DNA from 3 places in the Blautia pseudococcoides genome. Region 2 is predicted to be linked to each of the others. Evidence: riboswitches for the same ligand, from Rfam matches in the RefSeq annotation. Region 2 holds a riboswitch; each other region holds the start of a gene.
What was found. Region 2 has a riboswitch for thiamine pyrophosphate ahead of A4V09_RS10195 (thiamine-binding protein). Riboswitches for the same ligand answer to the same signal wherever they lie in the genome.

Region 1 (3,277 bases), 2.4 Mb from region 2:
GTGCTTCATTTTGTAGACCTGGCGGTTTAGATTACTTGGTTCTACCCTGTCAAAATCAATCAGATGAAGACTTCCGATCCCGGCCCGTGCAAGCATGACAGCCACATTGGAACCCAGTCCCCCAAGGCCGGCAACGGCAGCCCCGGCATGTTTAAGCTTTCTATGTACGGGAAGGGTGTGGCGCGCTGTAAGAACTGCCTCGATTTCAGCTTTTGTAAGGATTGTGTGTCTGTCTTCCAAATCAGCCGCCTCCTACAAAGCTGACAACCTCATAAATATCTCCATCACGGACATTGGTGTCAGCGTAACGGTTTTTGGGAAGGATATCACCATTTCGCTCTACGGCGATGCGCTGCAAGTCATAACCTTGTTCCAAAAGAAGTGTCCCTACGGTGCATGGGTCAGAAAGCCGAACTGCATTTCCATTGATCTTTATCATGTCATATACCTCCTGCGTAAAGAACTCAAAAGCCAGTGCATGTGGAGTAAGTGCGCGGCTGCTGCCACACCTGTCACTCGTCATAAATATTTACGATCTCACCTTCCAGGATCCGGTTCATGTTCTTCACGGCACAGAAATTACCGCACATGCTGCAGGTATCCTCTTTTTCCGGTTTGGCCTCCGCCCGGAAGCGTTTTGCTTTTTCCGGATCCAGGCAGAGCCGGAACATCTCCTCCCAGTCCAGTTTTTTGCGGGCGGCACTCATTTTATTGTCCCAGTCAGCCGCACCTCTCACTCCCTTGGCAATATCGGCTGCATGGGCTGCTATGCGGGAGGCCATAATGCCCTCCTTCACATCATCCAGGCTGGGCAGGCGCAGATGTTCCGCCGGGGTTACATAGCACAGAAAGGAAGCGCCATAGGCAGCAGCGATGGCACCGCCTATGGCGGCTGTGATGTGGTCATAGCCTGGGGCAATGTCTGTTACCAGGGGACCCAGGACGTAGAAAGGGGCGCCCTGACAGAGGGTTTGCTGGATCTTCATGTTTGCCGCGATCTGGTCAAGGGGCATATGTCCGGGGCCTTCCACCATAACCTGAACATCCTTTTCCCAGGCGCGTTTTGTCAGCTCGCCCAGGGTGATCAGCTCCTGGATCTGGGAGATATCGGAAGCGTCCCGGATGCACCCGGGGCGGCATGCGTCCCCAAGGCTCATGGTAATGTCGTATTCCCGGCAGATTTCCAGGATTTCATCATAGTGCTCGTAGAAAGGGTTTTCCTGGCCTGTCATTTCCATCCAGGCAAAGATGATGGAGCCGCCGCGGGAGACGATATTGGTGAGGCGTTTATTGCGTTTGAATCTGCCGGCGGTTTCTTTGTTGATGCCGCAGTGGATGGTCATGAAGTCCACGCCGTCCTCTGCATGCATACGCACAATGTCAAGCCACTGCCGGGAGGTGATCTCTTTCAGGGGTTTGTGATAATAGACCACTGCATCATAAATGGGGACAGTTCCGATCATAGCGGGACACTCCTTGGTCAGACGTCTGCGGAAGGTGCGGGTATCGCCGTAGGAGCTTAGATCCATAATGGATTCAGCCCCCATTTTTACCGCATGGCTCACCTTTTCTATTTCTATATCCATGTCTTTGCAGTCTCTGGAAATGCCCAGGTTTACATTGATCTTTGTTCTGAGCATGGAGCCGATAGCATTTGGCTCCAGGGAAGTGTGTTTTTTGTTGCAGGGAATGATGACCTGGCCCTTTGCCATGAGAGCCATAAGTTCCTGTACGTCCATCTGTTCTTTTTTTGCCGCTGCTTCCATCTCACCGGTGATGATGCCTTTTCTGGCAGCGTCCATCTGTGTTGTGTACTGCATGAAGATCTCCTTTCTGTGAAGGATACGGAAATTGCGGAAGGAGGCCGGGGGCAAAAAAAGTGCACCCCGGATGGGATGCACCAAATATTTATAAACTTCTGGTTCGCTTCCTACGCCGGCATTATCCGTATCAGGTTCCAGGGTCGAAATCCGTTCGTATTTCCTCTCAGCCGACGCGTCAGCTCCCCTTGCGTATGTAATTGTTCTCAGGTATTTCCTGCCATAATCATATAGCGGCAGGAAAGAATTGTCAACCTGTATTTTTCGTTAAATATTTTTGATCAGGTATTCCTGTCTGCCGTCCCTTAAAAATACAGGCATGGATGTAATAGGAGCCTCTGCTTCTGTCCACTGTCCGCCGTTTAAGATTTCACCTGTATGGGCATTGGTCCAGGTGCTTCCCTCAGGAAGATAGACTTTTCTTTGGAAGGCATGCGGTTTAACAATGGGGGCGGCGAGAATGTCCGGGCCGTACATATATTGGGTATCCAGTTCCCAGGTATTTAGATCCTCCGGGAATTCGTAGAACATAGTACGCATGACCGGAGCGCCCGTTGTGTGAGTCTCTGCCATAAGGCTTCTGGTATAATCCCGCATCATCTCACGGATCTCAATGAACTTCTTCATGATCTGGTAATTTTCTTCCCCATAGCTCCAGATCTCATTGTCAGCGCCTGTGCCTTCTGTCTCCTCCCCGTTTGTTTTGTAGAGAGGCGTGCGCGGAAGGCGGCATCCGTGAAGACGCATAACCGGGCAGAAGGCGCCGAACTGGAACCAGCGGACCAGCAGTTCCTGGAAGTCCTTGTCATAAATATTGCCGCCATGGAAGCCTCCGATATCTGTGGTCCACCAGGGGATCCCGGAAAGACCCATCTGCAGGCCTGCCACGATTTGATTGCGGAAATCCTGATAAGTGGAGTGAATGTCCCCTGACCAGATCAAAGCTCCGTACTGCTGGCTTCCTGCCCAGGCACAGCGCACCAGGTTCAGGACCTCCTCCTGCCCGTTTTCCTTCTGGCCTTCATAGAAACCGCGGGCGTATTCACGGGGATAAATGTTTCCCTGCTGCATAACACTTCCGGCATAATAACGGTAGTTTTCGTAATCATAGGTGGTGAACTCCGGCTCCGCTTCATCCAGCCAGAAAAGCTTGATCCCATTTTCCGCATAATTCTTTTTGCATTTATTCCAGACATATTCTCTGGCTTCCGGGTTGGTGGCATCATAGAATACATTGTTGCCCTGGAAATCCATCTGCACGTTCAGGCCGTGTTCTGTCTGGACAAGAAGCCCTTTCTGGCGCATCTCATTAAAATTCTCACTGCGCCAGTCAATCTGGGGCCATACGGACACCATAAGCTCCATGCCATATGACCGCAGCTCCTCGGCCATAGCCTTGGGATCAGGGAAGAAATCCTCGTCAAAGCGGTAATCACCGCAGCGCGGCCAGTGATAAT
Region 2 (3,277 bases):
GAGGACGGCAGCCTGAACCTGAACCCCAACTCTCTGGTGGTGCTGAAAGACTGTTATGTGGAGCCGGCGCTGGCCGAGGCCGAGGCGTATGACAGCTTCCAGTTTGTGAGAAACGGCTTTTTCTGTGCAGACTGCCATGATTCCAAACCGGGAGAGCCGGTCTTTAACCGGATCGTCTCTTTGAAAAGCTCTTTTAAATTATAGTGCATATTTTCCATTGACCATGAATTAGAGAAAAAAGAATGAACGATTTGATTATTTCATTGGACACTAAGGCGGAAGCGCCTTTGTATGAACAGATATGTGAATATTTTAAACAGGAAATCCAGGAAGGACGGCTTGCCGCAGGAATGCGGCTGCCGTCCTCCCGCGCACTTGCGGGGAATCTGTCCGTGAGCAGGAGTACCGTGGATTTGGCCTATGACCAGCTGGTCTCAGAGGGATATATTGAGGCGGTCCCGTGTAAGGGATATTTTGTATGCGACATCGAAGGGCTCTATTACGGCACAGGCAGAAGACAGGAAACGCGTGAAGCAGGAAGACAAGCATGGTCTGACAACCCTCAAAAAGGTGTCCGGCACAGGGCGGGCATGGGGGAGGAACGAAAGACAGAGACGGACAGGGCCAAATACGCTTACGATTTTGCCCTGAACGGAATTGCCCCCGGCAGTTTTCCTCACAACGCATGGCGGAAATTGTCGCGGCAGGTCTTGACAGATGCACAGGATGCGCTCTTCTCGCTGGGGGACCCCTGCGGGGAATTGTCCCTTAGACAGGCTGTCTCCGCGTATCTCTATCAGGCCAGGGGTGTTCACTGCCAACCGGAACAGATTCTTGTGGGGGCTGGGAATGATTATCTTTTGATGCTGCTCTGCACGATCCTTGGGAAGGACAGAAAAATTGCCATGGAGAACCCTACATACAGAAGCGCCTGGCATGACTTCGGGCATATGGGATTTGAGAGATGTATTGTGAACCAGGACACACAGGGCATTGATGTACATGACCTGGAGCTAACCGGAGCAGATATGGTCTATGTCATGCCCTCCCACCAGTTTCCCATGGGGACGGTCATGCCCCTGAAACGCCGCCTGTCCCTCCTGAAATGGGCGGGGAGGGGAGATCGCTACATCATAGAAGATGACTATGACAGTGAATTCCGCTACAAAGGAAAGCCTATACCTGCCTTACAGGGATTTGATAAGGAGGAGCGGGTCATCTATCTTGGAACTTTCTCAAAGTCTATTGCACCCTCCATCCGAATCAGTTATATGGTACTGCCAAAGAAACTGATGCAGCGGTATCTAAGGGGGGAGAACCCCTTCTCCGTCACGGTTTCCAGGGCGGATCAGAAGATTCTTGAGCTTTTTTTGAGGGAAGGCTATTACGAGCGGCATTTAAACAGAATGCGCAGCCTCTATAAAGGAAAACATGACCTGCTCCTGCACTGGCTGAAAGAGGACATGGGAAACGTGTGCACCTGTTCCGGTGAAAATGCGGGGGTCCATCTTCTGATACATTTTAAAAACGGATCATCCGAACAGGAAGCAGTGGAAATGGCAGCAAAAGCCGGTGTCAGAGTTTACGGATTGTCCGAATTCCTGGTCAGCGGTAAGGCGCCTCAAATGCCGGCAACGGTTCTTCTGGGATATGCCACCATGTCGGAGGAAGATTTGGAGAAAGGCATGAAAAGGCTTGCGGAAGCCTGGAACGGAAGAGAAAAAATAGAAGGGCAGGAGGATTGACTTGACAATTATTTTACAATGAAGTACACTTGAGAAGACAACAGGGGAGCTGGAGAGAAGTCCGGCTGAGAGTAAAACCGTAATCGTTTTTCACCCTTAACCTGATCCGGGTAATGCCGGCGTAGGGAGCATAAGAGAGGCACCGCAGGCCGGTGCGCATTTGTTCTGATAACCAGCTCCTGTTCAGGTAAAACCTGCCGGGAGCTTTTGTTTATGTGAATAGAAAGTCCACATTGTGCGCTTTCTATGGGATAGCAAAGATCCCCGCAGAAAAAAAGTGAAACTTATAAAGATTCTAAGGAGGAAATGAAAATGAATGCAAGTGTAGCGATCCAGACATTGCCGGAGGCAGAGAATGACGAGGAATTGATCCGTATTGTGGACGAGGTGATCGGCTATATTAAGAGTACAGGGCTGAACTATTATGTAGGGCCTTTTGAGACGGCCATTGAAGGTGACTACGATGAACTGATGGATATTGTAAAAGAATGCCAGCATATTGCAGTCCGTGCAGGCGCGCCTTCTGTAGCGGCCTATATCAAAGTGTCTTATAAGCCAGAAGGAGATGTGCTGACCATTGAGAAAAAAGTTACAAAGCACCACCAGTAAGCTCTGGGCAGCGGCGGCCCTGTCTGCTATCCTGATCATCTGGCAGTTTGTCTCCATGGCTGGTCTGGTCCCCAACTTCATGCTTCCCTCGCCGGTGCAGGTGGTGAAAGCCTTTGTCAGTGAATTTCCGCTGCTCATGGAAAATTCCGGGGTTACGCTTCTTGAGGCGGCAGCGGGACTTTTCTGCGGTGTGGCTTTTGGGTTTATCATGGCGGTTCTCATGGATCATTTTGAAAAGCTTTACAAAGCCTTCTATCCGCTCATCGTCATTACCCAGACCGTGCCCACAGTGGCTATAGCACCGCTTCTTGTGCTGTGGTTCGGGTACGAGATGCTGCCAAAGGTCATCCTGATCGTGATCGTGACCTTCTTCCCTATCACCATAGGACTTCTGGAGGGCTTCCGTTCTGCGGATAAGGATATGATGAATCTTTTAAAAAGCATGGGGGCAGGCAGTCTCCAGATATTCAGATATATTAAAATGCCTGGCGCCATGGGCCGTTTTTTTGCCAGCCTCCGCATTTCCGCTTCCTATTCTGTTGTGGGTGCGGTCATCTCTGAGTGGCTTGGCGGGTTTTCCGGGCTTGGCGTGTATATGATCCGTGTGAAAAAGGCGTTTGCTTTTGATAAAATGTTTGCTGTTATTTTTCTAATATCCATTATCAGCCTTCTTCTCATGAAGCTGGTGGATATCCTGCAGAAAAAATGCATGCCCTGGGAAAAGGTAAAATAAGACAGAAAAGAGAGGACGATTAAATGAAAAAGAAGATTCTGGCAGCTTTCCTTGCCGCCTGTGTGCTCACATCCATGACTGCCTGCGGCAGCGGTGAGGACAAGGGAAACAAGGATTCTGCCGCTGAAAATACTGAGGATAAAGACAGTGGTTCAAAGGATTTGGAGAAGATCACGTTCGTGCTGGACTG
Region 3 (3,277 bases), 180 kb from region 2:
GTCGAATATGGCACCCTTTATCCCTCTCATTTTTTTATCATCTCCTTAGCCAGTGCCAGCAGTTCCTCACAGGCGGTTCTGATATCCGGCTGTCCAAAAATGCCGGATATGACGGAAATGCCTGCCGCACCGCTTCCGGCAAGCTGCATCACGTTATTTTTCTTAATTCCGCCGATCGCCACAACAGGGATGGATACCGCCTGACAGACCTCTTTCAGGGTATTCCATGCGATTACATCCGCGTCTTCTTTGGTGGAGGTGGAAAACACTGCCCCCACGCCCAGATAATCCGCCCCCGCTTTTTCTGCCCGCAAAGCCTCTAAAACAGTCCGGGCGGAGACGCCGATGATCTTATCCTGGCCCAGTTTTTCCCTGACGCTTCCCGCCTCCATATCGCTCTGCCCCACATGTACGCCGTCCGCATCCACAGCCAGGGCAAGGTCCACATTGTCATTGATCATCATGGGGACACGGTAACTGGCGGCAAGAGCCTTTATATCCTTTGCCTCACGCAGAAAATCCTCATACGGCATCTCTTTTTCCCTGAGCTGCAAAAGCGTAATACCTCCGTCCAGAGATGCTTTTACCTGCTCATAAATTGTCTTTTCCCCCACCCAGGATCGGTCCGTAACGGCATACAGAAGCAGGGCACGTCTCACCATTTCTCTTTTCTCAGCGCAGTTCATATTTTGCTCCTCTCTCCAGCTCGCTGCCGGTCAAATGATATACCTCATCAATCAGATAGTTTCTGCAGGATGCGTTGCCCCTGCGCTCACTTTCCATCTTCTCAAATGCCTTTTCCCCACACAGGCCCATGGAGATCACAGCAGCAGCCACAGCTTCCAGCCTTCTGTCAGGATTGGCTGCCAGATATGCTGCAGTGAGGGAGCTGAGCATACAGCCGCAGCCTGTGATCTTTGCCATGACAGGGTTCCCAACCGCTGATGGCGATCACTGCCCCTGTCTTTTTTGAAAAATCCTTTGCGAATGTTATGGTCTTTTCCAGATTTTCGTCTGTCACAGTATCCGCCCCATCAGCATCCACTCCCTTGGAACTGTTTCCTCCTCCGGCAATGGTCTTAATTTCAGAAATATTTCCCCGGATGGCAGTAAAAGAAATTTCCCTGAGCAATTGTTCCGCTGTCTTCCTGCGGTATGTGGATGCCCCCGCCCCCACAGGGTCAAGTACAATGGGATGTCCGCAGCTTCCCGCACTTTTCCCCGCCAAAAGCATGGCTTTCACGGAACGGGGATGCAAGGTCCCCATATTGATGTTCAGACCGTCGCAGAGGCGTCCCATCTCCTCTGCTTCCTCCTCCCCGTCCGACATGGTTGGGGAAGCGCCGCAGGCCAACGTAATATTGGCACAGTCATTTGCAGTAACATAATTGGTGATGTTCTGGATCATAGGCGATTTACTCCTGACGTTTTCCAGTATTTCTCCCAGCATTTTTTCTCCTTTCTGCATCCTGAAACATAAAAAGGGAGACGCCAACACGTCTCCCGGAATCTTGCTCTCTCCCTACGCTGGCATTACCCATATCAGGTTAACGGGTCGAAGTTGGTGACTTCCTCTCAGCCTGCCGCTACAAGCTCCCCCAATGAAACTTATTCATATTTTTACTTTAACTGGTTATCAGGATACCACACTTACCTGTTCCTGTCAAATTCTGTCAGCTTTCTTCTCCGTGGCGGCGCCTGAAAGATATCACTGTACCGCAAAGTTCTTATCTATCCTTTTCTCTTTTCCAGACCATTTTCTGTCAGTTCATAGATGGTGTCACATACCTCATCCATATACTTTCTGTCATGGGAGACACTGATGACTGCCCCTTTGAAATCTGCCAGAAGTCTTCGGATAACAGGCCCGGACAGGGGCGAAAAATTTCTGGTAGGTTCATCCAAAAGAAGCACATTGCTGCCGTCCAGGCTCATTTTCAGGAAAAACAGTTTTGCTTTCTGACCGCCGGAAAGCTGAGAGATACTGTGGTCCATCTCATCTGCCGTGTATTTCATACTGCCCAGATACGTGCGGATCCTGCTGATTTCCTCTTTGTCTCCCTTTTTTTGCAGAAATTCTGCCGGGGTTTTACTGCCATCCATTTTTTCTTCGTAATTCTGAGGCATATAAGCCACATGCAGGTCTGTTCTCTCCTGCATGGATTCCGCTATCTTCCGCAGAAGTGTGGTTTTTCCAATGCCGTTTGCTCCTGTGATACAAACTTTTTTTGGTCCCTTAACAGACAAGACGATCTGCTGAGAGAGCATCCGTTCCCCGATACAGAGCTTTTCAAGAAAATATGCAAGCACTGTCTTACCGTTTGGAATGGAAGTATCTTTTGGAAACCGGATAAATATGGCATCCTCTGTCTCCGGTATCTCTGTCCTGTCCTCCGCTTCTCTTAGATAGCGGCGTTCCATGGCTTTTACGGCGTGCATCTTCTTTTTCAGCAACTGCCCGCCGTGGGGGTTCTGCCGGGTTGATATTGTTCTGGTCACGCTCCACTTTCTGCTGGATCCTGCGGAACCGCTCTTCCTGTTTTCTGGCCTCCTCCCGTTCTTTTCTCGCAATGCGCTCCTGATTGGTAAGTCCTCTTGCCCTGTTTTCCATATAGGTTTTGTAATCCATCTTCGCAACAGAGTATCTGGGTTTTGTCTTTCTGTTAATCTGCTCCAGATGGATAATGACATTGGCTGTCCGCTCAATCAGGGTCTCATCATGGGAAATATAGAGAATGGGTATTTGGCATTGGTTCATAAAATTCTCCATCCACTCCAATGTCCTGATATCAATGTCATTGGACGGTTCGTCCAACAGAAGAATATCCGGATTTTCCATTAGGATCCCGGCCATCTGCAGCTTGATCTTCTCCCCGCCGGAAAGCGCGCCCATCTTTTGCTGGGAATAATAAATATCCGCCGGTATTCCCAGTTCCCGGCTCATATTTGACAGTTCTTTTGGTGACATATTGTAAAAACCTGTGTTCCCGGTAAAATATTCCCAGACGCTTTTCTCCAGATTCTGCTCCTCCAATTCCTGGGGCAGATACCCCGTCTTTCGCTGGTTTTTAATGATTTCTCCTGTGAACTCCGCATAGGATTCCACAAGGGCCGGGTCACAGATCAGCTTCAAAAGTGTGGATTTGCCGTTTCCCTCTTCCCCGATCATGACAGCTCTGTCACCGGGATTCAGCACAAAGGAAAAATTCTCCACCAGGGTTCTCATATCTTTTTTATGTGTAATCGTCAGATTTTTGATCTGCATCATATTGCATCC

Region 1: another riboswitch for thiamine pyrophosphate. It lies ahead of thiC (phosphomethylpyrimidine synthase ThiC); the one in region 2 lies ahead of A4V09_RS10195 (thiamine-binding protein).
Region 3: another riboswitch for thiamine pyrophosphate. It lies ahead of thiM (hydroxyethylthiazole kinase); the one in region 2 lies ahead of A4V09_RS10195 (thiamine-binding protein).

Annotation. Positions count from the first base shown of each region.
Region 1 is NZ_CP015405.2:4,525,809-4,529,085, forward strand. It holds gene thiF (sulfur carrier protein ThiS adenylyltransferase ThiF) at 1-240, opposite strand, end outside; gene thiS (sulfur carrier protein ThiS) at 242-439, opposite strand; gene thiC (phosphomethylpyrimidine synthase ThiC) at 513-1,820, opposite strand; TPP riboswitch at 1,912-2,019, opposite strand; gene A4V09_RS21255 (glycoside hydrolase family 31 protein) at 2,088-3,277, opposite strand, start outside.
Region 2 is NZ_CP015405.2:2,129,527-2,132,803, reverse strand. It holds gene A4V09_RS10205 (glutamine--tRNA ligase/YqeY domain fusion protein) at 1-204, shown strand, start outside; gene pdxR (MocR-like pyridoxine biosynthesis transcription factor PdxR) at 243-1,745, shown strand; TPP riboswitch at 1,778-1,890, shown strand; gene A4V09_RS10195 (thiamine-binding protein) at 2,058-2,354, shown strand; gene A4V09_RS10190 (ABC transporter permease) at 2,323-3,087, shown strand; gene A4V09_RS10185 (ABC transporter substrate-binding protein) at 3,111-3,277, shown strand, end outside.
Region 3 is NZ_CP015405.2:1,945,189-1,948,465, forward strand. It holds gene A4V09_RS09215 (HAD family hydrolase) at 1-30, opposite strand, end outside; gene thiE (thiamine phosphate synthase) at 27-686, opposite strand; partial or broken gene thiM (hydroxyethylthiazole kinase) at 673-1,450, opposite strand; TPP riboswitch at 1,502-1,610, opposite strand; gene A4V09_RS25990 (ATP-binding cassette domain-containing protein) at 1,732-2,421, opposite strand; gene A4V09_RS25995 (ATP-binding cassette domain-containing protein) at 2,315-3,268, opposite strand.